3 regions of the Bacillus sp. mrc49 genome follow, and region 1 is predicted to be linked to each of the others. Evidence: riboswitches for the same ligand, from Rfam matches in the RefSeq annotation. Region 1 holds a riboswitch; each other region holds the start of a gene.
What was found. A riboswitch is a leader RNA that binds a small molecule or an ion and turns the genes downstream of it on or off. The one in region 1 is predicted to bind thiamine pyrophosphate.
Positions count from the first base shown of each region.

Region 2: another riboswitch for thiamine pyrophosphate. It lies ahead of tenA (thiaminase II); the one in region 1 lies ahead of CVN76_RS22730 (ABC transporter substrate-binding protein).
Region 3: another riboswitch for thiamine pyrophosphate. It lies ahead of thiC (phosphomethylpyrimidine synthase ThiC); the one in region 1 lies ahead of CVN76_RS22730 (ABC transporter substrate-binding protein).

Region 1 is NZ_PHNG01000762.1:24,971-35,193, forward strand. It holds gene CVN76_RS22710 (TatD family hydrolase) at 1-66, opposite strand, end outside; gene CVN76_RS22715 (ABC transporter ATP-binding protein) at 86-838, opposite strand; gene CVN76_RS22720 (ABC transporter permease) at 813-1,595, opposite strand; gene CVN76_RS22725 (thiamine-binding protein) at 1,592-1,876, opposite strand; gene CVN76_RS22730 (ABC transporter substrate-binding protein) at 1,888-2,892, opposite strand; TPP riboswitch at 3,020-3,129, opposite strand; gene CVN76_RS22735 (protein-glutamine gamma-glutamyltransferase) at 3,357-4,187, shown strand; gene rarD (EamA family transporter RarD) at 4,247-5,176, opposite strand; gene CVN76_RS22745 (amidohydrolase) at 5,224-6,855, opposite strand; gene mbcS (acyl-CoA synthetase MbcS) at 6,999-8,582, opposite strand; gene CVN76_RS22755 (alpha/beta-type small acid-soluble spore protein) at 9,117-9,323, opposite strand; gene thiI (tRNA uracil 4-sulfurtransferase ThiI) at 9,406-10,223, opposite strand, start outside.
Region 2 is NZ_PHNG01000709.1:167,743-177,965, reverse strand. It holds gene CVN76_RS17950 (2-keto-4-pentenoate hydratase) at 1-672, shown strand, start outside; gene CVN76_RS17945 (acetaldehyde dehydrogenase (acetylating)) at 689-1,573, shown strand; gene dmpG (4-hydroxy-2-oxovalerate aldolase) at 1,605-2,624, shown strand; gene CVN76_RS17935 (2-keto-4-pentenoate hydratase) at 2,621-3,394, shown strand; TPP riboswitch at 4,007-4,134, shown strand; gene tenA (thiaminase II) at 4,269-4,952, shown strand; gene CVN76_RS17925 (ECF transporter S component) at 4,968-5,552, shown strand; gene CVN76_RS17920 (ABC transporter ATP-binding protein) at 5,565-7,031, shown strand; gene CVN76_RS17915 (energy-coupling factor transporter transmembrane component T family protein) at 7,045-7,821, shown strand; gene tenI (thiazole tautomerase TenI) at 7,860-8,471, shown strand; gene thiO (glycine oxidase ThiO) at 8,473-9,594, shown strand; gene thiS (sulfur carrier protein ThiS) at 9,619-9,813, shown strand; gene CVN76_RS17895 (thiazole synthase) at 9,815-10,223, shown strand, end outside.
Region 3 is NZ_PHNG01000710.1:138,324-148,546, reverse strand. It holds gene CVN76_RS19900 (glycerophosphodiester phosphodiesterase) at 1-754, shown strand, start outside; gene CVN76_RS19895 (zinc-dependent alcohol dehydrogenase) at 894-2,033, shown strand; gene CVN76_RS19890 (DUF4822 domain-containing protein) at 2,546-3,508, shown strand; gene CVN76_RS19885 (nucleoside deaminase) at 3,744-4,196, shown strand; partial or broken gene CVN76_RS31870 (glutathione-dependent formaldehyde dehydrogenase) at 4,292-4,408, shown strand; gene CVN76_RS19875 (hypothetical protein) at 4,579-5,037, shown strand; gene CVN76_RS19870 (histidine phosphatase family protein) at 5,336-5,869, shown strand; gene CVN76_RS19865 (HAD family hydrolase) at 6,015-6,803, shown strand; TPP riboswitch at 6,919-7,034, shown strand; gene thiC (phosphomethylpyrimidine synthase ThiC) at 7,170-8,951, shown strand; gene CVN76_RS19850 (carboxymuconolactone decarboxylase family protein) at 9,197-9,562, opposite strand; gene CVN76_RS19845 (cytochrome c oxidase assembly protein) at 9,669-10,223, opposite strand, start outside.

The sequences.
Region 1 (10,223 bases):
GAGTATTTGCTCCTGCACCCTTCCATCATATTGATCAAAATGGATATGGCTGTCGATGATTTTCATGCATCATACCCTCCTTGGCTTATGTAGTGAAGGTTGGCTTCAGTGCGGCATATAATTCCCGTTTCAACTGAAAGAATTCATCACTGAGAAGCTGTTCTTCCCTCCTTGGCCTTGGAAATGGAACGACAACCTCCTTGATGACAGATGCCGGTTTGGATGATAACACGTATATCCTATCGGAAAGGAACACCGCTTCATCGATGCTATGTGTAACGAAAAGCACCGACCGCCGATATTCCTCCCAAAATGACATCAGCCATTTTTGCATCTGCACCCTAGTCAGTTCATCCAAAGCGGAAAAGGGTTCGTCAAGGCACATTAAATCCTGAGGGCTCAAGATGCTTCGGATAAATGCGGCCCTTTGCTTCATGCCGCCGGATAATTCGTGCGGATATGCTTGTTCATACTCTCCCAACCCTGCTTTGATCAACAAGGCCTTGGCTCTTTTTTTGTCTTTAATCCCGGCAAGTTCACTTCCTAGCAGGACATTTTCCATAACCGTTCTCCAAGGTAATAGCGAGGGCTGTTGGGGCATATAGCTTATATGGCCTTTTAAGCCATTTATTTTCTTTCCGTCGAGTAAAATGTCGCCATGGTCCGGCTTCAAAATGCCGCCGGTCAAGTGAAACAATGTACTTTTTCCACTGCCGGATGGTCCAAGGATCGTGACGAATTCCCCTTCACCCACATGAACATTCAGCTTCTCTAAAATATTCTGTTTACCATCAAAGGAATAGGAAACGTCTTTAATTTCCAGATGCATGCTTTTCATCCTCCTTCCGCTTCCATGAAACAAGGTACCTCTCCAGTAGGGTGATGATTCCAAAAAAGAGCAGGCTCATTCCCATAATGATGAAAATGGCTACAAACACCCGATCGGTCCTGAACGCCGAGGAGGCGAGTGTCATATATACGCCAATCCCGGATTTCGCCCCGAGCCACTCCGAAATGACTGCACCCATTACACTATAGGTCGCCGAGATTTTGAGGCCGGAGAAAATGGACGGAATCGAGTGGGGAAGTTCGAGCTTCCAAAACAACTGTCTGTTTCCCGCTCCCATCATCTTAAAATAATGCTTGAGTTCATACGGTGTCTGGCGCAGGCCATCCAATGAGGCAACGGCAACCGGAAAAAAGCATACAAGGGAAATGACGATGAGCTTAGGCAGCATCCCAAAGCCAAACCAGATCACTAAAAGCGGTGCCAGCACGATGATGGGAATATTCTGTGACAAAATGAGCAAGGGATAGACGGCATCTTTCACACCTGAAAACAGATGTAAGGCCGCAGCAATCAATAAGCCGATACAGCTTCCAATTAAAAAACCGGATATCGCAAGCTCGGTCGTTGATAATAGGTGTCCCAATAGATTATGAAAAGACTCGATTCCTTCAATGAAAATGGCAGATGGAGCAGGAAGCAGCCATTTTTCGATTTTCAATATCGCTGTCGCTGACTCCCATGCGATCAGCAGCAATACTAAAAGAAAGAAGGGAGCCCCCTTCTTCCAAATCCTTCTTCCGATCATGCCCGATACTTCTCCGTCAACGTATCCATCGTGATCCCGCTCGGCTGATATAATATTTTGACTTGGGAAATGACATTCGGCGAACCTAGTTCAATCATTCTTTGATTCATTTTTTCTATCACCGCAAATAGCTGGGAAAGCTCGCCCTCCATGGTTGTTTCCAGGGGGTGAACCTCGTATTTGACACCTGATTCATCTATGATCTTGATTGCTTCATCGACTAAAGGAATGACATTTTCACCTTTAGGAATAATTTGTATACTGATTAAAGAACTGGCCATTTTTTTTCCTCCTAATTAGGTAAAAATTCGTTGGTAAACGCCTCTTCAGGTTTAAAATCACCTTCAAGAAGCTTATTTTCTCTCATCCAATCACTGTAATTCTTCCATATATCAAGCTTTTGTTCACCCCAGCGCGGAGCATCATCCTGATATTTATCCGCAAGCCACGCCTGGCTCTTCCTCACTAGTTTGGCATCCAGGTCCGGAGCGGCCTTCATTAAAATGTCCGCTGCCGCATCGGGATCATCAATCGCAAACTGATACCCTTCAGAAGCTGCATGAACGAATGCCTTAACCGTGTCTGGATCTTCTTTGATCAGCTTTTCGTTCGTTGTCAGAACAGGCGTATAGTAATCGAGCTTATCCGAGTAATCAGTCAAGTAAATCATATTCAGCTTTTCATTTCTCAGCTCGGCCTCGACACCTGTCCATCCATAATAAATCCAGGCGAAGTCTACATCCCTTTTAACTGAAGTGAAAAAATCAGCATCCCCTGTATTGACGATATCGACTTTATTTACATCCGCATTTTCTTTTTTCATGAGCGAATCCATGATGGCCTTTTCTACCGGTGACCCCCAGCCACCATATGTTTTCCCTTCAAAATCCTTAGGGGATTTAATGTTTTTATCCGCTGGAGATGCGAATCCAGAGGTATTATGCTGGATGACTGCAGCCAGTGAAACGATCGGCACACCTTGGACGCGGGCCTGGGTAATGCCTTCCTGGTAGCTTACGCCAAATTCGGATTTCCCGGAGGCCACCAGCTTATCCGCACCGGCTTCACCTGGCATGATGATATCGACATCCAATCCTTGTTCTTTAAAATACCCCTTTTCCTTGGCTACATACAATCCTGTATGGTTTGTATTCGGTGTCCAATCGAGAACGACCGACACTTTTTTCAATCCTTCATTATCTTCCTTTTTTGTTGCTTCATCTTTTTCGTTCGTTCCGCCGGCGCCACATCCAGCTAAAAGGAACAACGAAGTCAGCAATGGCAAAAATTTATTCAAGCGGGTATCCTCCTACTCATCGTATAAGATCCACATGCAGGAATATTAAGGGCGCCAGGTGCATTTTGCCAATCATAAAACAAAAAACGCCCGAAGATGAATTCGGACGTTAACATACAAAACGGAAAATCTGTCATAATATGTTCCCTCCGCTGGCACCATCCAGATCAGGTTCTAAGAGTCAGCATCTAAAGGATGCAATCTCAGCCAGCATTACTGGCTCCCCTACATTTCTCGCACATATGGACTTTTCTCTATCATTATATCAATTCATCGGGAAAAGGGAAAACTAATTTGCTTCCGTTAAAAAATCTCCTACATCTGCCATCCGAAACATGCTTCATTACCGGCACTTTTCCTCCTTCACATAATCACTTCCATGCGGATAATCATATAATGACCATGACCTGCAGACATTTCCATGTACCAGATTCATAACTCATAAGCAAAAGGTGGATATGATCATGATCAAGATTAATCACAAATGGTTAGATATCAGTCAACTCCAGCCAGGAATACCCTCTGCCAAGGCGCTGGAACTGCTACAATTGCTGGCGGGATATGCGACCGTTTTTGAATACCGGAACTTGGAGGAACTTAATTTCGACATTCAATTGAGGCTTCGAGTCATGGAGGCAGCCATTTCATTAGATAAAAGCGGTGCTGAATTTGCTACACTCGATGAATCGGAAACAAATCAACGATATTGGCACCTTGCAAAGGATGGCACCTTCACCCTTCAGCCAGGAATTCCTCCCCATGTTGCCATTGCAGATATTTTCCAAAATGGAACGCTATATGCTTTCGAATGCGGGACAGCAATAGTCGTCACGTTCTTAATGGGGATCATGGATGTAATCGGCCCGCGGAAGTTTGACTATCTTTTTTCAGACCTCGTTCTATATGACTGGCATCCCCCAACGAATATGATCCTGCTCGTTCACCGCGGCACCGATTATTTACCAGGGGACTGCGTGTATTTCAAAAACCCGGAACATGATGAAAAAAAGCCTGAATGGCAAGGGGAAAATGCGATATTATTAGGGAAAAATCTCTTTTTTGGCCACGGGATCGGCATTACCAATTCTAAAGGAATCATTGATGAGTTAAACGATAATAGAAAATCGAATGCAACCATATCGGCCTACCTGACAGACCATATCGTCAGCCTTGACAGTTCCTATTATTTTGACACAGTCCAACCCTATCCCATCCGGAAAGAACAGATACCCCGTCTCAACAGCCTCCCTGATTTGATCGTTTCTGAAATAGGTTCGACGTTTCACCTATCCTGATGCATGGCCCTGCATAAAAAAATGCTTGGAGGAAAAGCTCCGCCAAGCATCTTTTTCATTCATGCACCCATATTCCTCTTTTCTTTGAACCTGCGGGCGCTTGCCTGCCCCCATTTCGTGATGGAAAGTGTATAAACGGCCAAAGCAGACCATATGAACAAAAAGGCTAAAAGATGTGCTTTGGTAAAACTTTCATGATAGACGAATACACCGATCAGTAAAGATAAGGTCGGAGCGATATATTGAAAAATGCCAAGCATCGAAAGCGGGATCTTTTCTGCTCCTTTTGCAAAGTATAAAAGAGGTAGCGCCGTGACGATCCCGCCGCCAACCAACAGCAAGCCTGTGCTCCCAGCTGTAAAGAATTTCATGTCTGCCTGGGCCGATAAGTATATCAGGTAACCAAGGGCGAGGGGCGTCACCATCATCGTTTCTAGCGTCAGCCCGATCGCCGATTCGGCCTTGATCATTTTTTTCGCCAATCCGTACAATCCAAAGGTCATCGCCAAGACAAGGGAGACCCAGGGAATGGTGCCAAAATGAATCCCAAGGATCAAAACACCGATTCCGGCAAGCGCGAACGACATGATTTGCGCTCCGCTCAATTTTTCCTTTAAGACGATCACGCCCAAGAGGACGCTGACTAGCGGATTGATATAATAGCCAAGGCTGGTGTCGAGAATCCGGCCGGAGTTAACGGCCCAGATGAACACTCCCCAGTTAGCTGTAACGAGCAGTGACGCTGTAAGTAAAGCCATAAAGAGTTTCGGGTTACGAACTATATTCTTGACATAGTCAAGAAACGCTTGCCATTTTTTCATGAACAGCAATAACACCAGCATGAAGACGAAAGACCATAATACCCTTTGCGCCAGTATCTCTGTTGCACCGACCCCCTGGAGGAATTTCCAGTACACCGGAACAATTCCCCACATCATATAAGAAAGAGCGGCATAGATCGCCCCTTCTTTTTGTTCATTCACTTTCATAACCTGCCTTCTTTCCATTCATTCCTTGATCTTTTAAAACCATCTACCTATTCTGCATTCCGATGACTCGTTTTGCAACTGTTATTTTCATCATACATGATCCTGTCATCAATGACCGTCATGACCGCTTGAGCTGTTAGGAGATCATCAGGCTTCACTGCAAAGACATCCAAATCAAATACGGTAAAGTCGGCATCATACCCTTTGAAGATCATACCGCGCCGCTTTTCCTGGCCAATTGCCGCGGCACTCCCTTTCGTATATAGAGAAAATGCCTCAAAAACGGTAAGCCTTTCAGCCAAGCCATATCCCGCATCATCACTATCGATTTTCGCTCTCGTGACAGCTGCATGGATCCCCAAGATTGGATTCAATGGCTCGATCGGTGCATCTGAACCGCCCGCACAAGTGATTCCCATATTCAAATAGGTTTTCCAGGCGTATGAGGATGCCAATAGCTTTGCCGGAACCTTTTCTTCCACCCAAGGAAAATCGGACGGTACGAAACCGGGCTGGATATCAAAGATCACCGGCAGTTTGACTGCCCGCTCCAGCAGCTCCGGCCGGACGATCTGGGCATGTATGAGCCGATCATGCAGTCCGTCTTTCGGAGGCAGAGCTTCAATGGCATTCAATACATATTCAAACGCAAGATCGCCAATGGCATGGGCCGCAATCGGCATGTCTGCCTGCCTTGCTTTTTGCACCCAATGGCGAAGCTCTGCTTCCGTGAATATCGCTACGCCATTCGTACCGCTTTGATCTGCATACGGCTCGCTCAGCAAGGCTGTATGCCCCCCTAAGGAGCCATCGGTGAATATTTTCATGCTATCGAACTTGATATATTGCGTTCCCTCTTGATAACGGCCTCCTGCTGCCAGCATATCTTCAAGGGCCTCATGATGTACGAGCAAATTGGCTCGAAAGGCCATCCCCTTATCCTCGATGACCGATTTAAACGCCTCGTAAGTCGGAACGAAGCCATTGTAATAATGGAGGTCCTCCGTATGGCCTCCCGTCAGTCCAAGCTTATGCGCATCTTGTATCGCCTCTGAAAGCGCAGCTTCGATATAGTCCTGGTCAATGCCGGGAAGGCTGTCTAAAATCAAGTTCTGTGCCTGACTTTCCTTGAATAGACCATTTAATCGCCCATCGGGATATCGGCATATCACACCGCCTGCCGGTTCTTCTGCCTCCTCCTTGATATCCGCTGCCAAGAGGGCACTGGAATTGACCACCAAGGCATGGCGGCAGATTCTTTTCAAGACGATGGGATGCTCCGTCGATATCGCATCAAGCTCATCCCGTAAAATCAAGTCAGGATCAGTCCATTCATTTTCATTCCATCCTTCAGCGACAATCCACTTTCCTGCGGGTGTGACGGCGCACTTTTCCTTGAGGGCGCTCAGAATGGCATCCCGGGCTTCCATCAAGGAAAGGTCTAGACGAAGCAGGCGCTCGCCATGCCCGACCAAATGAAGGTGGCTGTCCACCAACCCCGGAAGCATCGTTTGTCCTTTTAAGTCGATTTCCCTGGAAATATTGCCGGCATACGCCTGTCTTATATAAGCAAGACTGCCCGTGTCGACTATCACGCCCTTTTCACTGAAAAGAGCCTCCACCCGATCTCCTTCTTTAATCATCGTATAAATGGACCCATTGAACCATAACGTTCCCATACCGGCTTTACACTCCTTATTAAATGTTTCTTACGGATATGCAGTAAGTGTACCATCTCATTCCACAGATTCCCATAGGTAAGATTCCATGCCATCCCGTCCATAGAAAAAAAGTCAGCCGGATGGCTGACCAATGCTCACGATTAGTTATTCAGGATTCCTTCTTCCCTTTTCCGTAAATCAACCCGTTTGATTTTACCGGAGGTCGTTTTCGGAAGCTCATCAAGAAACTCGATTTTCCTTGGATATTTATATGGGGCCGTCGATTCTTTTACATGTGTTTGGAGTGTTTTGACCAGGTCCTCGCCAAGCGGGTCGATATCATCCATCAAGACGACATACGCCTTGACCACATGACCCCTCATTTCATCAGGACTGGCTACAACGGCACACTCTTTCACATACGGATGCTTGACAAGTGCATCTTCCACTTCAAATGGCCCGATGGTATATCCAGAGCTGATGATGATATCATCGGCACGCCCTTCAAACCAGAAATAACCTTCTTCATCCTTTTTCGCCTGATCGCCGGTAATATAATAGTCACCACGAAATTGCTTCGAGGTACGCTCGGGATCTTTAAAATATTCTTTAAAGAGTGCAGGTGTATCGACATGCACGGCAATGTCCCCGACTACGCCCGGAGAACAAGGGTTGCCGGAATCATCAATGATTTCCACATGGTTTCCCGGAGTCGGTTTGCCCATGGAGCCCAGCTTGATCTCCATCCCTTTTGTAACACCCACCAACAAGGTATTTTCGGTTTGTCCATATCCATCCCGGACTTCAATATGAAAATGATTTTTGAAGACCTCGAATACTTTTTGGTTGAGGGGCTCACCAGCCGATACTGCGCTATGAAGGTGTGAAAGATCATAATCATCAAGATTATCCACCTTGGCCATCAGACGGTACTCGGTCGGTGTGCAGCATAACGCATTCACCTTGTAATCCTGTAGCAGCTGAAGGTATTTCTTCGCCTCGAATTTCCCATGATAGGCCAGACCTGTCGCTCCCGTACCCAGAACCGCCAGGAAAGGACTCCAAATCCACTTTTGCCAACCTGGACCGGCCGTGGCCCAAACGACATCCCCTTCACTGATTCCGAGCCAGTTTGCAGCTGATGTTTTCAGATGGGCATAAGCCCAGCCATGTGTATGGACGACCCCTTTAGGATTTCCTGTCGTTCCGGAAGTGTAAGATAAGAAGGCCATATCCTCACTCTTCGTCGCAACCATTTCCAGCTGATCCGATTCGGCAGCGGCAAGCTCATCCAAATCCAGCCAACTTTCCACCGGCTTACCGATTGAGAATTTCAGAAGGCCAGCCGCACCATCGACCTCATTCAGTTCAGAAGTATATTCATGATAACTGATTATCCCTTTGACATCACCGTGGCCAATCCGATACTCCAAGTCCTTTGCACGCAGCATCTCCGAGCAAGGGATGACGATCATGCCTATTTTCAATGCGGCTAAATACACCTGGTAAGCCTCTACCAAGCGAGGAATGATGATCAGGACGGTATCTCCTTTTCCCAGCCCTTCCTTCTTGAAGGCATTTCCGATTCTATTTGCACGTTTAATTAATTTTTCATATGTAAGTTGTTTTTTTTCTCCGGCTTCGTTCTCCCAAAGAACAGCAACTTTTTCTGGTTTTTTTGCAAAACGTTCCATCTCACTCACTAAGTTGTACTGTTCCGGAGCTAATAAATCTTCACGTTTCATTTTCTTCCCCTCCAATTATGAACTCTTAGTACCTACTCATTATACAAGATACTGCTCCTACATATCCATGTATTTTTACAAATAAAAAAGAGATCAGGTTCGATACCCGTTCTCTTTATCCTGTATCTGCCTAACACTCATTTTTTTCGGCCGTTCACGACACTAATTTGGCTTAACACTCGCTTTTTTCGGCCGTTCATGCCATTATTTCGGCCGTTCACCACATTTTTTCGGCCTACCTCTCGCTTTTTTCGGCCGTTCACCACTTTAATTCGGCCTACCTCCCGCTTTTTTCGGCCGTTCACCACGTTATTTCGGCCTACCACCACTTTTTCGGCCGTTCACGCCATTTATTCGGCCTACCTCTCGATTTTTTCGGCCGTTCACCACATTTTTTCGGCCTACCTCCCGCTTTTTTCGGCCGTTCACCTCATTATTTCGGCCTACCTCTCGATTTTTTCGGCAGCACACGAATTGGAGACAAACAGAAGAGAGCGGGTTCAGAACCCGCTCTCTGTAGCCATTTTTATGAAATTATCTTTTGTACCCTCCGCCTAATTGTTGTTCAGCCATTTGAACAAGGCGTTTTGTAATTTCTCCACCTACTGATCCGTTAGCGCGAGCAGTTGTGTCTGCACCAAGTTGTACGCCGAATTCAGAAGCGATTTCATATTTCATTTGTTCTAGAGCTTGTTCCACTCCAGGTACCAATAATTCGTTTGAGCTGTTGTTGTTTGCCATGTGTTTTTCACCTCCTTGTGATTATAGAGTGTGTTAAAACACATGGCTTCATTCGCACTATTTTATTGGTAATTACAGGATATTAAAATAAGTCTTCCATGGCTTCTTTATTATCGAATGTCTGCCCCGGTTTGATGGTCAAGATTTCGGTTTCGGAGACCGCTTTTTCAATCAAGGAGTCGAAGTCAACGAAGCTTTCATAGTAATTGACCTTTTCACGTTTCGGTTTCGTTTTTGGACTTGCCGGCGTGAATACTGTACAGCAATCTTCATAGGGGAGATTGGATATTTCAAACGTATCGAGCTCCCTGGCAATTTTGATGATCTCGGTTTTATCCATTGTGATAAGCGGACGCAAAATCGGTGTATTCGTCACTTCATTGATGGCGAACATGCTGCTCATCGTCTGGCTCGCCACCTGGCCTAGGCTTTCGCCGGTGATAAGTGCCATGGCTTCCTCTTTTTCACGGATTTTATCGGCGACCCGCATCATCAAGCGGCGAGTTGTGGTCATCGAGTAGTTTTCCGGAATCTGTTTTTGAATCAGTAATTGAATTTCCGTGAATGGCACGATATGCACTTTCATGCTTCCATTTATTTCAGCAAGCTTGCCAGCCAGGTCAATGACCTTTTGCTTGGACCGTTCACTTGTGAAAGGCGGACTGTAAAAATGGATCGCTTCGACATCCAACCCGCGTTTCATTGAAAGGAATCCGGCAACAGGGCTATCGATTCCGCCTGAAAGCATCAGCATCGCCTTCCCGCTCGAACCGAAGGGAAGCCCTCCGGCGCCTTGGATGATTTCACCCGTCATATATACAGCCTCACGTCTCACTTCAACCAGCAGGTTCAAATCTGGATTCTTCACATCCACTTTGACATCTTCCGTATTTCGAAGCA
Region 2 (10,223 bases), on a different contig from region 1:
TACCAAATTCAGCTTGAAACCATTCGAAGGAAAATCCAATCCGGTCTACAGGTATCAGGAAAGAAAATAGGCTTGACCTCAAAGGCTATGCAGGAAGTTCTGGGGGTCAATGAACCAGATTACGGACATTTACTGGATGGAATGAGGGTGGAGAATGGTGGCTGCATATCCAGTTCACGATTGATTCAACCGAAAGTGGAGGCAGAAGTAGCTTTTATTTTAAAGAAAGATCTACATGGTCCCGATATTACGGTTGATGATGTAATCGAAGCCACTGATTATGTGGTTGCCGCAATCGAAGTGGTTGATAGCAGGGTGATGGATTGGAAGATTAAACTTCCGGACACTGTCGCGGATAATGCCTCATCAGGCTTATATATTTTGGGAGATCGCAAAATCCAATTACGTGATATCGAACTCCCTTCCGTCCAAATGAGTTTATATAAAAATGGTGATTTCATGAACGAAGGAACAGGTGAGGCGGTACTGGGAAATCCAGCGACGTGCGTGGCCTGGTTAGCAAACAAACTGCATGCGTTTAATGGTACATTGAATGCGGGCGAAGTCATACTATCAGGTGCACTATCCGCCGCAATCGAAGCGAAACCGGGTGACCATTTTTCTGCTGACTTTGGAGAAAAACTTGGAATAGTCTCGATTAATTTTGAGTGAAAGGAGCTCAAGTGCCATGAAAAAGCTAAAAGTAGGCATTATCGGATCAGGGAATATCGGGACGGACTTAATGATGAAAATCCACCGGTCGGATGTTCTTGAAATGTCGGTAATGATTGGTATTGATAAGGAATCAGAGGGTTTATCGAGGGCTAGAGCGCACGGACATCATATCATTGCAAATGGCCTGGATGGATTTTTGGACAAGCCGGAGCTTGCAGACATTTTGTTTGATGCCACATCCGCGAAGGCTCACGTGATGATTCACTATGAAGCCCTGAAAAAGTTGAACAAGAGGGTCATAGACTTGACTCCGGCCGCAATCGCACCCTTTGTTGTTCCTTCTGTCAATTTGCAGAACAATATGGAAGAGATGGAAGTTAATATGATTACTTGTGGCGGTCAGGCGACAATCCCAATTGTTCATGCGATCAGTCAAGTGGCCCAGGTCGAATATGCTGAAATAATCGCGACCATTTCCAGCAAGAGTGCCGGTCCCGGAACTCGGGCTAATATCGATGAGTTCACCCAAACGACGGCAAGGGCACTGGAGCAGGTCGGTGGAGCGAAAAAGGGAAAGGCTATCATTCTGCTAAATCCGGCCGAACCGCCACTCATTATGAGGGATACGATACATTGTCTGCTTCAATCGGAGTCTTTTGATGTGAAAGCGATAAAATCGTCCATTAATAAGATGGTGGAAAAGGTATCTGAATATGTTCCTGGCTATCGTCTGAAGACAGAGCCGATAATTGACGGTAAACAAATAACCGTATTTCTGGAAGTGAAGGGGTTAGGAGATTTTCTCCCGGTTTATGCAGGTAATTTGGATATAATGACGGCTTCAGCTGTAAAAGTGGGGGAAGAGATCGCTAAAAGTCAATTGGAATATTATGTTTGAAAAAGAAATCAACTGTAAAGGTGGGGTTCATTTGCGTAAAGATGTATTGGTCACTGAAGTTGCATTGCGGGATGGGAGCCACGTAGTGGCACATCAATATACAATTGAACAAGTCAAGAACCTGACAGGAAAACTAAGTGCTGCAGGTGTCCCTTTTATTGAAGTGTCGCATGGAGATGGCCTAGGCGGATCGTCCTTGCAATATGGTTTCTCAAAGGTGAATGATATTGAATTAGTTGAAGCAGCTGTTGAAGTGGCTGGCGAATCCGCTATTTCAGTGTTATTAATTCCGGGTATAGGAACAATCGATCAATTAAAAGAAGCCGCTCACGTTGGTGCGAAAATGGCACGAATTGCAACCCACGTAACCGAAGCGGATGTATCAAAGCAACATCTGGAGGCTGCGAAACATCTCGGTATGGAAGCAATTGGATTTTTAATGATGTCTCACATGGCATCTCCCGAAAAACTTGTTGAACAAGCCCTTTTAATGGAATCCTATGGAGCGGATGCTGTGTATGTGGTTGATTCCGCAGGGGCTTTTTTGCCCCAAGAAGTGAAGACGCGAATCAATTTATTAAAAACAAACCTGAATATCGATATCGGTTTTCATGCTCACAATAACTTATCACTCGCTGTGGCAAATTCACTTGTAGCAATCGAAGAGGGGGCGAATCGAATTGATGGCAGCATCCGCTGTCTCGGTGCAGGTGCAGGGAATACCCAGACGGAGGTGCTTGTTGCCGTTCTGGATAGGCTGGGTATCCGTACGGATATCGACTTATATAAAATGCTTGATCTTTCGGAGGAAGTGGGAAATACAATCATGCAAAAGCCCCAGGAAATAACAGATTCGAGTTTAATAATGGGATATAGTGGCGTGTACTCCAGCTTTTTATTGCATGCGAATAAAGCGGCGAAAAAATATGGAGTCGACGCAAGGGATATTTTAATGGAGCTTGGCCGGCAAAAAGTTGTTGGCGGACAGGAAGATACGATCATTGAAGTGGCAAAGCAAATGGCGTTACAGAAAGAAGGGACTTTAAGATGAAACTTGTTCAACTAGCAAAACAAGTAGCAGAATCGCAAAGAAATGGCCATGAGATGGATAAACTTACATTATCCAATCCAGAACTCACAGTAAATCAAGCCTATGAAATTCAGAAGTTGAGCATTAATGAAACGCTCACCGGTGATAACAAATTCATCGGGTGGAAGATGGGCTTGACGAGCAAAGCCAAGCAACAGCAAGTAGGGGTAGAGGAAGCGATTTATGGCAGGCTGACATCTGCCATGGAACTTAATAATCCATATTTAAAAGTTGGGGAATTCATTCATCCGAGAGTGGAGCCCGAATTCGCTTTTTTGTTCAAGGGGGAATTGAAAGGTGCAAATATAACGGCGAAAGACGTATGGCCGGCCGTAGAATGTGTATTTCTAGCATTGGAAGTCATTGACAGCCGTTATAAAAATTTTTCTTTTACACTTACAGATGTAGTGGCGGATAACGCATCCTCAGCCAAAATCCTGCTTAGCAATCAAGCTTTTTCTCCATATCACACGGACTGGGCACAAGCAGAAGTTATGCTTTATCAAAATGGTGAAATGCAAAAGAAGGGGCTTGGTGAGGCTGTACTCGATCATCCGATTCATTCGATCGTGGAACTTGTAAAAATGATAAGCCGGGAAGGACTGTCCATTCAAGCTGGTATGATCGTTTTGGTAGGCGGTATTACAGATGCCATTTCCATACAGGCAAACGATGAAATTATAGCGGATTACGGTAAGCTTGGGAAACTGACATTGCATGTCATAGCGTGAAAGAGGTGGGAATCAATTGCGTCAAGTCAATGCTTCGGAAGAGGTCGGCAATAGTAAATTTGGACATTTACATTAATGATTTTTATGTGGTGTTTGTTCGCCATTACCTTTGAACAATTTGATATAGCCATGTACGGAGTATATATCAAAAACCAACCCAAATTAGAGCGGAAAACAACAATTCGCGAGTAAAAGGTGCAAATTCGCGAATAAACCTCCTAAACTCGCGAGTAAACGCCTCAAATACAGAAGAATCCATTCAAATTCGGCACTAAACCGCGCAAATATATCAAAAACCAACCCGAATCAGAGTGGAAAACAGCAATTCGCGAGTAAATCTTCCAAACTCGCGAATAAACCGTCCAAACTCGCGAGTAAATCGCCCAAACTCGCGAGTAAACGTCTCAAATACAGATGAATCCACTCAAATTCGGCACTAAACCGTGCCCAAACTTGTGAGTAAACAACTAAAATTTGCGGGTAAATCGCAACAAGGGGGATCTTAGCAATTCCAACTCTTTGAGGATATGTGTTTTGAAAATTTTTTCTAATCTCTGTTTGACAATTGGATTTATCGTGTTAATATAAAGGCAAATGAATTTCATATACAATTTGTACCACTAGGGGTGCTTTATTGGTAAATCCGATTTTACCTGAGAAGCTGAGATTAAAGTATGACTTTAAGACCCTTGGAACCTGATCTGGTTTATACCAGCGTAGGGAAGTGGGGTCTGGGACGATACGGTTTTTTTGTATTATTTCAACTACAACCACTTTCTTGCGTTAAAGAAAGTGGTTTTTTGTTTGCCAAAAAAAGGAGTGGTGAAAGTTTAATTGTGTCATTGGTGAAAAATATTGATTTGGAGGAATGAGGATGAAGTTTTCAGAGGTAATTAGGCAAGAGGTGGATCATATTTGGGAAGCTAGTTTTAGGCACGAGTTTGTAACGGGAATAGGGGATGGCACGTTGCCCTTGGAGTGTTTTCGTTTTTATGTGATGCAGGATGCCTACTATTTATCTCACTTTGCGAGGGTTCAGGCCTTAGGTGCAGTCAAGGCTGAAGATTTACATACAACGAGCAGGCTTGCCGGGCATGCCCAAGGAACGTATGAAGCGGAGTTGAGGCTTCACGAAAATTTTTCTGAGAAATTGGGTATCACGGAAGAAGAGAAGGCAACCTTCACACCTGCCCCGACGGCTTATGCGTATACATCGCATATGTATCGGGCCGCTTATTCAGGACATTTAGGAGATGTGATTGCCGCGATCCTGCCATGCTACTGGCTTTATTATGAGATAGGTGAAAAGCTGCAAGGGTGCAATCCGGATGAGCCGATTTATCAAGAATGGATTGCGGCATATGGTGGAGAGTGGTTCCGTGCGCTGGTTGAAGAGCAAATTGCAAGGCTTGATGAAATTGCTGAAAAAGTAACGGATTCAGATAAAGAACGGATGAAAGAGCATTTTATCCTTAGCAGCCAATATGAATATTCATTTTGGGAAATGGCTTATCGTTTGGAAACATGGCCGGTACATAAGAAAACATTAGAAGTGTAAAAGGAGATTGTAACTATGAAACAAGGGTTGAAATTAACGGATATATTGGTCACGATCGTGATTGCTGTCGCCTTTGGTATCGTTTATATCCTGTGGGGCTCGATTTATTATTCCGTTAAACCATTTGGATTGCATTTAGATCAGCTAATTTATGGAATGTGGTTCATGGCAGGACCCGTTGCCTTTTTGGTTTTACGGAAGCCTGGCGTGGCACTGTTGGCAGAGATTGCGGCAGCATCGGGTGAGTTCTTTCTTGGCTCACCGTGGGGGTTGACCGTCCTTTTATATGGGGTGGTGCAAGGCTTATTCGCGGAACTGGTGTTCATGGCTTTCAAATATAAAAACTTCAATCTATCGGTAGCCGTTTTAGCAGGGATTGCTTCCTGCCTTGGATCGGTCGTGATGGACTTTGCCTACGGGGAGATCGGTGCCCTCTCTACTTGGAATTTACTATTGTTCATGATTGCTAGATTTATCGGATCGATCTTCTTTGCTGGGGTGTTTGCCTACTATCTAGTACGGGTGTTGGAAGCTACGGGAGTTACGAATCTTGTACGTCCAGTATCAAGCAAGGATTATGCCGAATTGGATCAAAAGTAGAGGTGGATGACGATGGAACGAATCGCTCATGTCGAAAAGTTAAGATTGAAGTTTCCTGGCGATGGTTCCTTGCTTTTCAAGGACTTATCCGTATCGATTGATAAAGGTGAAAAGGTTTTATTGTTAGGTCCGTCTGGAAGTGGGAAGTCGACCCTATTGCAAGTTTTGAGCGGGTTGATCCCACAATCCATCGAAATACCGATGAAGGCGGATCGATTGAAGTGTCCAGCTTCATGGGGGTTCGTTTTTCAAGATCCGGATTGTCAATTTTGCATGCCGTTTGCCGATGAGGAGATTGCCTTCGTTCTGGAAAATCTCGCCATACCAAAGGAAGAAATGAAGGAGAAAATCCAATATTATATCAGTCAGGTAGGATTGGAGCTGAATGATTTTCATACATGCATCGATACATTATCAGGCGGGATGAAGCAGCGGCTGGCTATTGCGTCCGTCTTGGCGCTGGAACCAGAAGTGATTTTTCTGGATGAGCCCACGGCCATGCTTGACCCGCAAGGAACAAAAGAAATGTGGGACATGCTGAAGGAAATCGGACAAGATAAGACGATAATCATCGTGGAGCATAAAATCGATCATGTCTTGGAATTCATTGAACGAATCGTTCTTTTCAATGATGATGGACAAATCATTGCAGATGGTCCGAAAGGCGACATTCTTTCAAGATATAAAAACGAAATGAAAGAATATGGAATTTGGTTCCCGGGAGTTTGGGATGAGTATATCCAAAATCATGAACTCGTTCGCAAACACCGGGATAGTGATGGCGGCCCCATTTTACAAGTTCAGGATTTTGGCGGTTTCCGGAAAAAAGAAGCGAAAATAAAGGTTGAGGAGCTGAAAGTCTATCCGGGGGAATGGATTGTGATCAACGGCGAAAATGGAGCGGGCAAGAGTACGCTTTTACATGCATTCATGCAATTCATATATACCACGGGAAAGTATGAATTAGCAGGGACACCGATCAAAAAGGTGAAAAACCTAACCGATTACATGACCTTCGTTTTTCAAAATCCTGAATTTCAATTCGTTGCGAATACTGTATACGAAGAAATCGCCTACAGTTTGCGGATCAACAAAAAACATCAGCAAGAAATAGGTGAAGTAGTCCGTGAACTCCTTGAAGTGTTCCAGTTGGAAGCACATCAAGCTAAACATCCGTTCCAATTATCAATGGGCCAAAAACGTCGCTTGAGTGTAGCGGCATCAATCGTGATCGATAAGCAAATCATTCTCTTGGATGAGCCTACCTTTGGCCAAGATTCGAAGAATACCTTTGCGTTGCTGGAATGGTTCGAGGAATATCGAAGCCGCGGGGGGACAGTGATCATGGTGACCCATGACGATCATATTTCCGATCACTTTGCAACAAGGGTCTGGAAGGTTAAAGATGGTAACGTAATAAGAGATGAAAAGGTCATCCAGCAGCCCCGATTACCGGAGCCTGAAGCTTTTATATATTAAAGGAGTGGCATGCGTGAATTTCTCAGGTGCAGAAACATGGCTACACAAGGTTAATCCAAGCCTGAAGCTATGCATATTGATTGCTATATGCTTGTTGGCATTATTCATCCATGATTCTAATTACATGATGAATGTGACCATTGGTGTTTTACTATTGTTCTTGTGTTTTTCAGGTCATTCGATAAAGCGTGTGTTACTTTTGTTCATCCCTTTTTGCTTCATATTCATATCCACTTCTTCGGCGATGATTTTCTTCGGCAAAGGTGAGACACTTTGGTTTGAGTGGGGTCTGATATCGATTACGGAAGAAAGCTTCATGAGGGGATTACTGGTAGGCTTTCGAGCTCTGCTTTTTGCGGCTTTGGGATTGACTTTTTCCTTGACGACGAGACCCGTGAACTTGTTTTATTCCTTGATGCAGCAAATCAAGCTTAAACCTAAATATGCCTATAGTTTCATGGCGGCATTAAGACTTATCCCGATTATGATGGAGGAGTTTCAAATGATACGGAACGCAATGAAAGTACGCGGGTTCGAACGGGGAACAGGAATCAAGGCGATTTATTTCAAGATGAAGGCTTATTCCATCCCGTTGTTATCTGGAAGCATTAGACGGGCTCACCGAATTGCGGTTGCTATGGAGGCGAAGCGATTTACGGATACGAGGGAGAGGACCTACTATTATGAGTATGGTTTTTCCAAAAAAGATCAAGGTTTCATTCTTTATTTCACCATCGTGCTGCTGGCAGGTTTATACTTAGCGGCTCAGTTCCCGATCTTGCCAAGATGAACCCATGAGATTACTTTGCTAGTTAAGGAGGCCTGAATATGAGTGCACAAGAATTGCATATTATTTCTACCGGGAAACAGCATATGGAACAGTTCGTGGAGATCGCGTCTGAAATACAGGATGATGTTGATTTCTTTCATTTAAGGGAAAAGCAGATGAATGCTTCAGAGCTTTACCGAGCCGTCACTCTATTACAAGACCAAAAGATTCCGTTATCGAAACTCATAATTAATGACCGTGCGGATGTAGCTTGGACAAAGAAGGCATGTGGCGTGCATTTAGCTTTTCACAGCTTGGATGCCGCCGTCGTAAGGAGGGCATTTCCAGGATTGGGTGTAGGCTGTTCGGTTCATTCCATGGAAGAAGCGGAAGTCGCTTGCCAACAGGGAGCCGATTATGCGATGTATGGACATATTTTTGAAACGTATTCCAAGCGTGGCCTCCCTCCTAAGGGCGTAGAGGAACTTCAGGCAATCACAAGCAATGTCAGTCTTCCGATCATTGCAATCGGAGGCATTACACCTTCGAATTGCCAGAGCGTGCTGGAGGCAGGTGTCCGAGGGATTGCGGTCATGTCAGGTATACTCGAGGCAAAAAACCCCATGGAGGCCGTTAAAGAATATTCGAAGTCTCTAGGAAAGGTGCGATAAGATGAATTCTTATGATGCAATCATTGTCGGCGGAGGAGTAATTGGCGGATCGATTGCGTTTCAATTAGCGAAACGAGGCAAAAAAGTCCTTTTACTGGAAAAAGATAGACTTGCAGGCAAAGCATCCAGTGCTGCAGCAGGAATGCTCGGGGCACAAGCTGAGTTGGAAGCCGATGACCCGTTATTTACATTGGCAGGAAGAAGCAGGGGGATGTTTCCTGCCTTGGCGAAAGAATTGAAGGAAGCTAGCGGTGTAGACATCGAATTGGTGAACAAGGGTATGTTCAAGGTGGCGCTAACGAATGAACAAGAAGCAGGATTGAAAAAAAAGATCAATTCCCAGCAAGCTGCCGGACTTGAGGCGGAATGGCTGTCACCAGCCGACTTAAGGAAAGTGGAGCCGCTTCTTTCGGATGAACTCAAGGGTGCCATGTATATTCCCGATGATGGACAAGTTTCAGCCGCGAAGCTGGCACTCGCCTTTACTAAATCTGCCGAGGCCTTGGGTGTGGAGATAAAGGAGTTTGTTGAAGTCAGTGATTTACGTATGGAAAATGGAGTAATATCAGGCGTTGTCACTACTATGGGTGAATTTTCAAGCAGGAATGTCATTGTTGCAGGCGGGGCGTGGAGTGCTTTCCTCCTTGAGAAATCAGGCATAAACCTGAATACCCATCCAGTAAAAGGTGAATGCTTTTCCGTTCTGACTAATCGGCCATTGATTGAAAAAACGATTTTTTCAGATGGCTGCTATCTTGTACCAAAAGTCGGCGGAAGAATCATCGTCGGTGCAACCGTCAAGCCAAATACGTTCAATCAACAGGTGAGCATGGAAGGAATAGCATCGTTAATCGAAAAGGCAACACGATTGCTTCCGGCCATGAAAGAGACGGAATGGGAAAAAACATGGGCAGGAATACGCCCCCAGACAGGTGACGGCTTGCCTTATTTCGGCGAACATCCCGCATGCAAAGGATTGTTCATTGCAACGGGCCATTTTAGGAATGGAATCTTGCTTTCTCCAATTACGGGGGTACTGATGGCTGACATTATGGAAGGAAAGCAGAATCAGGAATGGTCCGCTTTCCGATTGGATCGTTCGGTACAACCCATATTTTCTTAAATTGAGGTGATTGGATTGGAATTGATGATTAACGGGGAAAAAATCCAGGTTTCTGCTGCGGAGTTTACTGTTGCTGGATTGCTGCAACACTTCGATTTACAACATAAAGTGGTGATCGTGGAATTGAATGATGAAATAGTGGCAAAGGAAAACCAAAGTGAAACAATGTTGTCAAACGGAGACAAGATCGAGATCGTACATTTTGTAGGAGGTGGATGATATGTTGAAAATTGGTTCTTATGAATTTTCTTCAAGGTTATTATTAGGTACAGGAAAATATCCGGATTTTGATATTCAAAAGCAATCCGTGGAGGTTTCGGGGGCGGAAATATTAACGTTTGCCGTGCGGAGAATGAATATTTTCGAAGCCAGCCAGCCCAATTTTTTAGAAAAGCTTGATTTGAAAAAGTACACACTTCTTCCCAATACAGCAGGAGCGAAAACGGCCAAGGAAGCTGTGCGTATCGCCCACCTTGCCAAAGCCTCTGGGTTATGTGACATGATCAAGGTAGAGGTGATCGGATGTCAAAAAACGCTGTTGCCCGATCCGATCGAAACGTTAAAAGCTGCTGAGGAATTAGTGAAACTGGGATTCATCGTATTACCTTATACTTCGGACGATGTGCTGC
Region 3 (10,223 bases), on a different contig from region 1:
GATTCCCGCCTATCAATTAGGAGAAAGGATGAAGGGTGATTACATAGAAATCGATCTCCAGATGACAAAGGATGGAAGATTGATAGCAATGCATGATGAAAGTGTCGATCGCACGACGGATGGCACTGGCCTTGTGAAAGATTTAACGCTGACCGAAATCAAAAAACTGGATGCCGGTACGTGGTTCAATGAAAAAAATCCACAAATGGCAAAAAAGAAATATGAAGGGTTAGTCGTTCCCACCTTGGAAGAAGTCTTTAAGAAATTCGGCAGGGAGGCCAATTACTATATAGAAACAAAGTCCCCTGAAGTATATCCAGGAATGGAAGAAGAACTGCTGAAGGTTTTGAAGGATTATAACATGGTGGATTCAAGGGGGCATACCAAAAATGTCCTGATCCAATCGTTCAGCAAGGAAAGCCTTTTGAAAGTTCATGATTTGAATCCAAAATTACCTCTAGTGCAACTTTTTTCTTATAAGACTCAAGCAGCCATTTCTGAAAAGGAATTACAGTCCATTAAACGATATGCAATGGGAGTCGGCCCAAACTTCAATATGGTGGACGGAACATATGTGAATATGGTCAGAAATCATGGCCTCCAATTTCATCCCTATACAGTCAATGATAGGGCTGATATGAAAAAAGCACTGGACTGGGGGGCGACGGGGGTATTTACGAATTATCCGGATGTGTTTAACGAGGTCTTAAGAGAGTATAAACATAATCATCATCTTAACAAGGAGAAACAATAAGCCACATTGAAGGATTTCATTGGTGAGTCACGGTTATCCTGCCTGATTTTTGGGGAAAATTAGGATGACAAGTAACAAGGCTTACCAATCTTTGTAAGCGGGTATAGCAGGATTATTAAGAATTTTTAGGAGGCTGATCATGAAGGCAGTTACTTTTCAAGGGGCAAAAGATATTCAGGTGAAGCAAGTTGAGGATCCGAAGCTTCAGCAGAAGGAAGATATCATCGTACGAGTTACTTCAACGGCAATCTGCGGATCCGATCTCCATATCTATCAGGGGGCTTTGCCGACGCATAAAGATTATGTGATAGGTCATGAGCCGATGGGCATCGTTGAAGAAGTCGGACCCGAAGTAACGAAGGTGAAAAAAGGGGACAGAGTTGTCCTGCCTTTCAATATTTCATGCGGGCATTGTTATTATTGTGAGCATGAAATGGAGAGTCAATGTGATAATTCCAATCCAAACGAAGCGGTCGATACAGGGGGATACTTTGGTTTTACAGAACGTTATGGAAACTATCCCGGCGGGCAGGCGGAATATTTAAGGGTCCCATACGGGAATTTCATGCCTTTTGTCATCCCGGAGTCTTGTGAGCTTGAAGATGAGGCACTTCTGTTCATGTCAGATGTGCTGCCGACCGCATATTGGAGTGTAGAGAATGCCGGCGTGAAAAAAGGGGATACGGTAGCGGTCCTTGGCTGTGGCCCGATTGGCTTGATGGCACAGAAATTCGCCTGGATGAAAGGCGCAAAGCGAGTCATTGCCATCGATAATCTTCCTTATAGGCTCAATAGGGCGAAGCAGATGAATAAGGTTGAGATATATAATTTCGATGAATATAACGATATGGGCGGCTATATTAAGGAAATCACTTCAGGCGGGGCGGATGTCGTGATAGATTGTGTCGGAATGGATGGAAAGAAATCGGCGATTGAGGCAATCGAGCAAAAGCTGAAGCTTCAGGGCGGGACGCTAAGTGCAATAGAGATTGCGATTAAAGCTGTTCGCAAATTCGGCACGCTCCAGCTGACTGGGGTGTACGGGTCCAAATATAATATGTTTCCATTAGGCGATTTATTTGAACGGAACATCAACATTAAAATGGGACAAGCACCGGTCATTCATTATATGCCCATGCTTTTTGACAAAATAACGGCTGGGGAGTTTGATCCTACTGAAATCATATCCCATCGAGTCCCTCTCGAAAAAGCGGGAGAAGCTTATCAAATCTTTAACGATCATGAAGACGAATGCATTAAAGTGGTGTTAAAGCCATAATGATAGATGATAAAAATCCAATGCAGCTAATGCATTGGATTTTTTTAGTTGGCGTCACACCTGGAGACATATGAGTAAGTACTAGGATGACCGGGGAGCATTATGCCACTGGAGTTGTCCCGAACTTCAATAGGATCGTAAATGAAAGAGAGATAAATAAAATGATGAGCGAAATCGCTGGAACAGGAAGCAAAGTTTATCTTTAAGAAGTTCCGGTTGCGACATACAAAGAAGTTTTAAGAATAAGTTTATCTTTTTTTAAGAATTTATTTAGAGGCAGTTTATAACTGGGGACTATCATGATAGTAGTGGCAACAAGGTTCTTTGAATGCATCCGGTGCGTTTCATCTCCCAATCAATTCAAGCGGCAGAACACAAGGAGGATGTTGTTGACAGCGGGAGCAAGATAGTCAGATTTTATAGGCTTCCATGAAAAAATCAGTAATGAATTACTGTTTAGATAGTAGGACATTCTAACATTCACCACAATTAAGAAATGAGGAGAAATGAAAATGAACAAAAAAGCAAAAGCAATAACATCATTAGCGCTTGGATTCACATTATTCTTAACAGGCTGCAACACTAACACAAAAGAAAATGATAATGAACAGAAGCAAGAACAAGCCGATAAGAAAACGGACAAGGAAGATAAGTTAACTAAAGGTCAGGAAATGGCTAACACGCTTAGTAGCACAAATTGGCAGGGTACAAAAGTGTATGACAAAGATAATAATGATTTAACAAAAGAAAATGCTAATTTCATTGGCCTTGCTAAATATGATGCGAAGTCAGGAAGATATGAATTTTTTGATGCAAAGACAGGAGAAAGTCGTGGCGATAAAGGAACATTCTTCATCACTAATGATGGGAAGAAGAGAATATTAATTTCAGAATCAATGAATTATCAAGCAGTGGTTGACATGGAAAAAATAGATAAAGATGTTTTTACTTATAAAAGAATGGGAAAAGACGCTGATGGCAAAGATGTAGAGGTGTTCGTTGAACATGTTCCATATAAAGAAAAAGAGCTGTCTTTCACTGACCCTGACAAGCAGTTGGAAACTGCTACTGGGGATATTGTTAAGGACGTTGATGGAGATAAGATTTTAGGTAGCACGCTTTGGCACGGAACAAAGGTATTAGATGAAGACGGTAATGATGTCACCAAGGCCAATGCGAATTTTATAAGCTTGGCAAAATTTAATGACAAGACCAATAAATATGAGTTTTTCAATGCTGAAACAGGAGAGAGCCGCGGCGATTATGGCTACTTCGCTATTGTACACGAAAATAAAATAAGAGCACATGTTTCAATTGGGGAAAATAAATATGGGGCCGCTCTTGAGCTTACCGAACTTAATAATAAAAAATTCACGTATAAAAGAATGGGAAAAGACAATGAAGGCAAGGACATAACTGTATTCGTTGAACATGAACCTTATAAAGGTGATCTTAAACCAAAATTCACTAAATGAAGTAAGACTAGCAGCTAGTCAAAAAGGGAATGGATTTCTCCGTTCCCTTTTTGTTTTCATTCAAGAAAAAGGAAAATGGCTAATTGGACTTTCATTCTCCTTAACCATATTCAAATTAAGCAATGTCATGGACATTGCCCTATAATTACTTTACCGATCTTTTGATCAAGGCTGTTTTCGCATGGGTGAATAGCTGCGGAAACAGCCTAATTAAAACATTGATGGAGGTTTTGAGATGGATAAATTCATGGAACGAGCAGTAGAACTAGCGGTAGGAAATGTTCGTGAGGGTGGTCAACCTTTTGGTGCAGTACTTGTGAATAATAACCAGCTTGTATCTGAAGGCGTCAATGAGCTGCATAAAACTTATGATATTAGCGGTCATGCGGAATTACTTGCCATCCGGCGCGCCCAAGAGGAACTTCACACGAATGATCTATCCGGTTATACCATGTATGCAAGTGGGGAGCCTTGTCCGATGTGTCTAACGGCAATGTACTTTGCCGGAATCAAGAAGGTTTTTTATTGTGCTTCAGTCGAGGAGGCAGAAGAAGTGGGTCTAGGGAAATCTAAAAGTATATATGAGGATTTGCAAAAGACAAAAGCAGAACGCTCACTTTCGATGATACAAATGCCATTAACTGAAGGGCAAAACAACCCAATGAAGCTTTGGAAGCAGCGATCGTAATTCAGGAAACAAATCCATAGTCACGATAAAAGTCCAATTCCTCCATTTAAGTCCTGGGAATTTGGACTTTTTTTATTTACTTAGAGCATATTCGGAACTTCATGCCGTTGGTCATCCCATAGTTTCATGAACTAGAAGATGAGGCGCTCCAGCTCATGTCCGACATACTGCCGACCGCATATCCGTGTGTAGTGAATGCTGGCGTGAAAAAGCGGATACGGCCTAGTGAGCAACCGTAGATAGGCGGCGAATTAGCAGCAAGAAAATCATTGGATGTGCTTTTGGTAGGTTGCACAAAGGGTTTCGAATGAGCTTGAATAAATGTTTTTGGTAAGGAAAAGAAGTATTATATAATGTTAGTGACAATAGGAGGGTGTTTTAGATGGTATATAATTCGGCAGCGGAACTTTGTGAGGGGATTGAACAAGTGTATCCTTCCATTCACGTTCAATTGACGATGGAAATCGTCGATAAGAGATTGGGGCCTGTAAAGGCGGAGGCAGAGATTTCCATCAAGCCCGTTAAATCGCAGGGGTATCTTGAAGTACTGGTGGAAGAATTGGAATCGGAGCATATCTTTGCAGATGAAAATGGAAGCATCTATGGCAGCTTTGGCATTGATCAAAGCATCGAGATCTATGATGAAGTGCTGGCCGTCATTCCGTTCGATGAGATAATCGGCAAGGAAAATTGGAATGAGATAGTGGATGCCTCAATCACAGTGGATAAGCTTAAGGAACAGCTCGGAAAAGCCCTGAATGATTATCAATTCAGTGATTTAAGCGGAAAATATAAATTCAGGAAAAGATGTACGATCACCGAGCTTCAATTCATAGGTTGATAGATCGATGGAGAAGGCAAATGCTTTCTCTTTTTTCCTTCTCTTGATGAATTTTCTCCTTTCAGGCTGCTTCCGACCCAGTCTTGAAGAATTTGTAAATCTTCTCCTTTGTTAGATAAAGTGACGGAAAGGGTATTAAAGAAGAGAAGTCCACGGCAATATCATCAAGTCTTGCTCAGTCGAGAAATGACAGCGGGACACTTTACAGGGAAGATAGAGGCAACGCATTTGTCTTGGTTATATAAAATACATACTGAATCAATCAATAAAAGAATTTGCATGATGAAGAGGAGTACATATGAAAATTGGGTTGGTAAGGCATTTTAAGGTGGCGCATGAATTCCCGACCGGGAAATCCGTGTCGGCGGATGACATGAAGCAGTGGTTCATCGACTATGATGCTGCGGATATCATTTATGGATCGACTTCATTAGGTCAGGCGGAGTGGGAGGAATGCTATTGCAGCGATATGCCGAGAGCGGTCAAGACAGCGGAACATATTTTTCCTGGCACGATTCATTTTATGGAAGAACTGCGGGAAATCCCTTCCCCGCCCCTAAAAGGGGAGTTGAAGCTGCCGTTCATCCTTTGGGCCATTTGGATTCGCTGCTGCTCTGTCATGAACAAGCAAACGAGAGAGGAAATAAAGAGTGCAAAGCGGAGGATCAATAAAGCATTGGACGAGATCTTTGCGAAGGGGGAAAGGGATGTCTTGATCGTGAGTCATGCCGCACTTATGGTCTTTTTAAGGAAAGAGTTGATAAGACGGGGGTTCGGAGGTCCAAAATTCAAGCTTGCCAGCAATGGAAGGCTGTATGTTTTCGAAAGGTGATGAAAGAGTATTTAAGCTTCTCAGCCCTAAAAGTAGAAAGTTATTGTCATTTTCCGAATAATTATTCATTTCCCCATGATTGTAGTTTATGATTGTACTAATGTAATTTTAGCGAATTCCATAATGGGGAAAGAGGTCGGATATTTTGATTAAGGCAGTTTTTTTTGATTTGGATGATACGTTACTATGGGATCAGAAAAGCGTGAAAGAGGCTTTTGTTGCCACATGCGAAGCGGCTAGGGAGAAATATGATTTAAATGTCGGCGAGCTTGAGGAAGCGGTGCGAAAGGAAGCGCGTGAGCTTTACTCTTCTTACGATACATATGCATTTACACAAATGATCGGAATCAACCCTTTTGAAGGACTGTGGGGAAATTTTAACGATGATCATGATGAATTTCGGAAGATGGCGGAGATTGTACCGGCTTATCGCAGTGAAGCTTGGACGAGGGGTTTGAAGTCATTAGGTATCGATGACCCTGAATTCGGCCTTGAACTGGCAGAACGTTTTCCAGCGGAAAGGCGTAAAAAACCGTTTATCTACGAAGAATCCTTCCAAGTTCTGGATGAATTGAAAGGGAAGTACAAATTACTTTTGCTGACGAATGGTTCACCAGAACTGCAGAATACCAAACTTGAAATCACACCGGAACTGGTCCCTTATTTTGATCGAATCGTCATCTCAGGAGCGTTTGGTCGCGGTAAACCGGATGCTTCCATTTTTGAGCATGCTTTGGAAATCATGGAGCTGGATAAAGATGATGTATTGATGGTCGGCGATAATTTAATGACGGATATCCTCGGGGCATCGAGAGTGGGTATAAAGTCGGTCTGGATAAATCGCGAGGATAAGGAACGGACTGAGGTGGTTCCAACCTATGAAATCAAGCATTTGAAGGAGATCTTCCCTATTCTTGAGAGCCTGGAAGATTAAGTCATTGATCTTGATTGCTTAATGATTCATGGAGTGGATGATGGAAATATTAGGACTTTAAAATGATTTACAGAATGAAACGGGTGAGATATAGTTACCCTGTGTTCGATTATAATGTTCAGACTAGGGGTGTCCAATAAACGTTGGGCTGAGAGAGAAGCGCGTAAAGCTTCTTAACCCTCAGGACCTGATCTGGTTCATACCAGCGTGGGGAAGTTAGAATCTACTAAGCAATGACGAAACATGGGGTCATTTCTGTAGTCATACTAACGTCAGCCAGGTCTTGAATCGGAGATCTGGCTTTTTCGTGCGAAAAATGAATTGGATTTTGTCCTTTTTAAATCAATAAAAAGGAGAAATGAAATCATGATGGGTAATTCAGTAAACGACTTGAACGTTTCGATTATGTCCAGTTTTGCAGGAAGTAAAAAAGTGTATGTAGAGGGATCCAGACCGGATATTAAAGTACCAATGCGTGAAATTACGCTAAGTCCGACTACCGGGACCTTCGGTGAGGAGGAAAATCCGCCTTTACGGGTGTATGACACGAGCGGTCCCTATACGGATACAGAATATCCGGTGGATATTCATAAAGGCCTTGCCCCGATCAGACGCAGCTGGGTCCTGGAGCGTGAAGATGTCGAGGCCTATGATGGACGGGAAATAAAACCCGAGGATAATGGATACAAAAAAACAGGGTCACGATCCAATGCCGATATCTTTCCAGGATTGAAACGGCATCCGTTACGGGCGAATCAGGGGAAAAATGTTACCCAGCTCCATTATGCACGCAAAGGCCTCATTACACCCGAAATGGAGTTCATCGCGATTAGGGAAAATGTCGACCCCGAGTTCGTGAGAGAAGAGGTAGCGAGCGGAAGGGCGATCATTCCGGCAAATATTAATCATCCTGAAAGCGAGCCGATGATCATCGGACGTAATTTTCACGTGAAAATAAATGCCAATATTGGAAACTCGGCCGTCAGCTCATCGATTGAAGCCGAGGTGGAGAAAATGACTTGGGCTACCAGGTGGGGAGCAGACAACATCATGGACCTTTCCACAGGGAAGAATATCCATACGACACGGGAATGGATCATCAGGAATTCGCCGGTGCCAGTTGGAACGGTCCCGATCTATCAAGCGTTGGAAAAAGTGAATGGAATTGCAGAAGATTTAAATTGGGAGGTCTTTCGGGACACATTAATCGAGCAGGCTGAGCAGGGAGTCGATTACTTCACCATACATGCTGGTGTGCTTTTGCGGTATATCCCCCTAACAGCAAAGCGGGTTACGGGGATCGTATCCAGGGGTGGGTCGATCATGGCTCAATGGTGCCTGGCCCATCACAAAGAAAGCTTTCTCTATACTCATTTTGAAGAGATTTGTAAAATCATGAAGGCATATGATATCTCATTCTCATTGGGAGACGGGCTTCGTCCCGGATCGATTGCAGATGCGAACGATGAAGCACAATTTGCAGAATTGGAAACATTGGGGGAATTGACGAAGATCGCTTGGAAGCATGATGTTCAGGTCATGGTTGAAGGTCCTGGACATGTGCCGATGCATTTGATCAAGGAAAACATGGATAAGCAGCTGGAAGTGTGTCAAGAAGCCCCTTTCTATACTTTAGGGCCTTTGACAACAGACATAGCTCCTGGCTACGATCACATTACATCGGCGATTGGTGCTGCGATGATTGGCTGGTTTGGAACGGCCATGCTCTGTTACGTAACACCTAAAGAGCATCTGGGCCTACCAAACAAGGAAGATGTTCGAGTCGGTGTCATTACTTACAAAATTGCCGCCCACGCAGCTGATCTTGCAAAGGGCCATCCGCATGCACGAAAACGTGACGATGCCCTCTCCAAGGCTAGGTTCGAATTTCGGTGGAGAGATCAATTCAACCTTTCCCTCGATCCCGAAAGAGCTGTCGAATACCATGATGAAACTCTGCCGGCTGAAGGTGCCAAAACGGCACACTTCTGCTCCATGTGCGGACCTAAATTCTGCAGTATGAGAATTTCTCAGGACATACGTGATTTAGCGAAAGAAAAGGGGCTCGGTTTTGAAACCGTAATTGGCGAAGGACTAAAAGAAAAAGCGAATGAGTTCAGGAAAACGGATGGAACCATCTATCAATGATTGGTGAGAGGCAGAATTCGCTGAATCGGGTCATCCAAATAAAAGGTGAAATGAAAGTACTGGAAGCAAAATTGGAGCAACTGAAGAAAGAGCTGAACATGCTTCGGGAAAATTGCACGCATGAATTTGAAAAAAAAGACTATATACAAAAATGCATAAAATGTCACTTAATCGAAAGTCTGCATTGGTAGAGATTTTTCATTGGGAAAGGAAAAGGGATAGGACCAGTCCTATCCCTATCTTTATTATTGTTTCATCTGATTGATTTCCTGGATGCACTCCTGGACGAGGGTCACTGCCTGACTCATGGTCGCACCTCCACCGAATGCCGCTGTAACACCAACGGCTTCAAGGATTTCCTGTTCCGAACAGCCTTGATCCAGGCACCCTTTAGTATGATAGATGATGCAGTATTCGTCTTGTGAATACAAACTGATTCCCAATGCGATAAGCTGCTTTTCCTTTTTGGTCAATTGACCTTCTTTAAAGCACTCTTCCGTAAAGGAATTGAATTTCTCGGCAAGGTCGGGCATTTTCTCCGTAAAGGCACCAATTCCAGCCTTATAATCATGAAGAGCATTTTCAGTAGAATTCTTTGCTTCAAATTCCATTTTCCATTCAGCTCCATCCTAAGTTTTATTCATCAAAAATTAGTATGAGCTAAATGGAGCCTGCTTAATCAAGAAACATCGGAGTTTATTAATGAACTTTTTGTCGCTAAATGGCAATTGATTCCTTCGGACGGGCGGCTTTGAACCATTGGCAGCAAAGGATGCAGATAAGCACAAGGTCAACGGCATCACCTGCATAGTACATTAACATTCCGCCACTCTCTGCCTGTTCCTTCATGACTCCGCTTGGTGGATGGGCATATATGTATTTAGAAAGGATATCATGTCCGGCCAATGAAAGGGCAAACACGATCATCCGGAACTTGAAGCTGAGCGGGTGTGGCGCCGGATCGATGTAAATCATTGAGGCAGTGAATAAATAGCCCGCTGCGAATACATGGAAATGCACCAATGCGTGCAGCGTGATATTGTGCTGCATCGCCCCATACAGTCCAGTCGTATAGAGGATCCATAGCCCGCCAATATTGAGAATGGAGGCAGAGATGGGATTGCTTAAAATCCGCAATGGCCAGCTTTTCAACAATCTAGATAGGCGGCGGGCCGATTGCACATCCAATGTTCTAAGAGCAAGTGTAATGGGGGCGGCGAGTACCAAGAGAATGGGTGCAAGCATTCCAAGCAATAAATGGCCGACCATGTG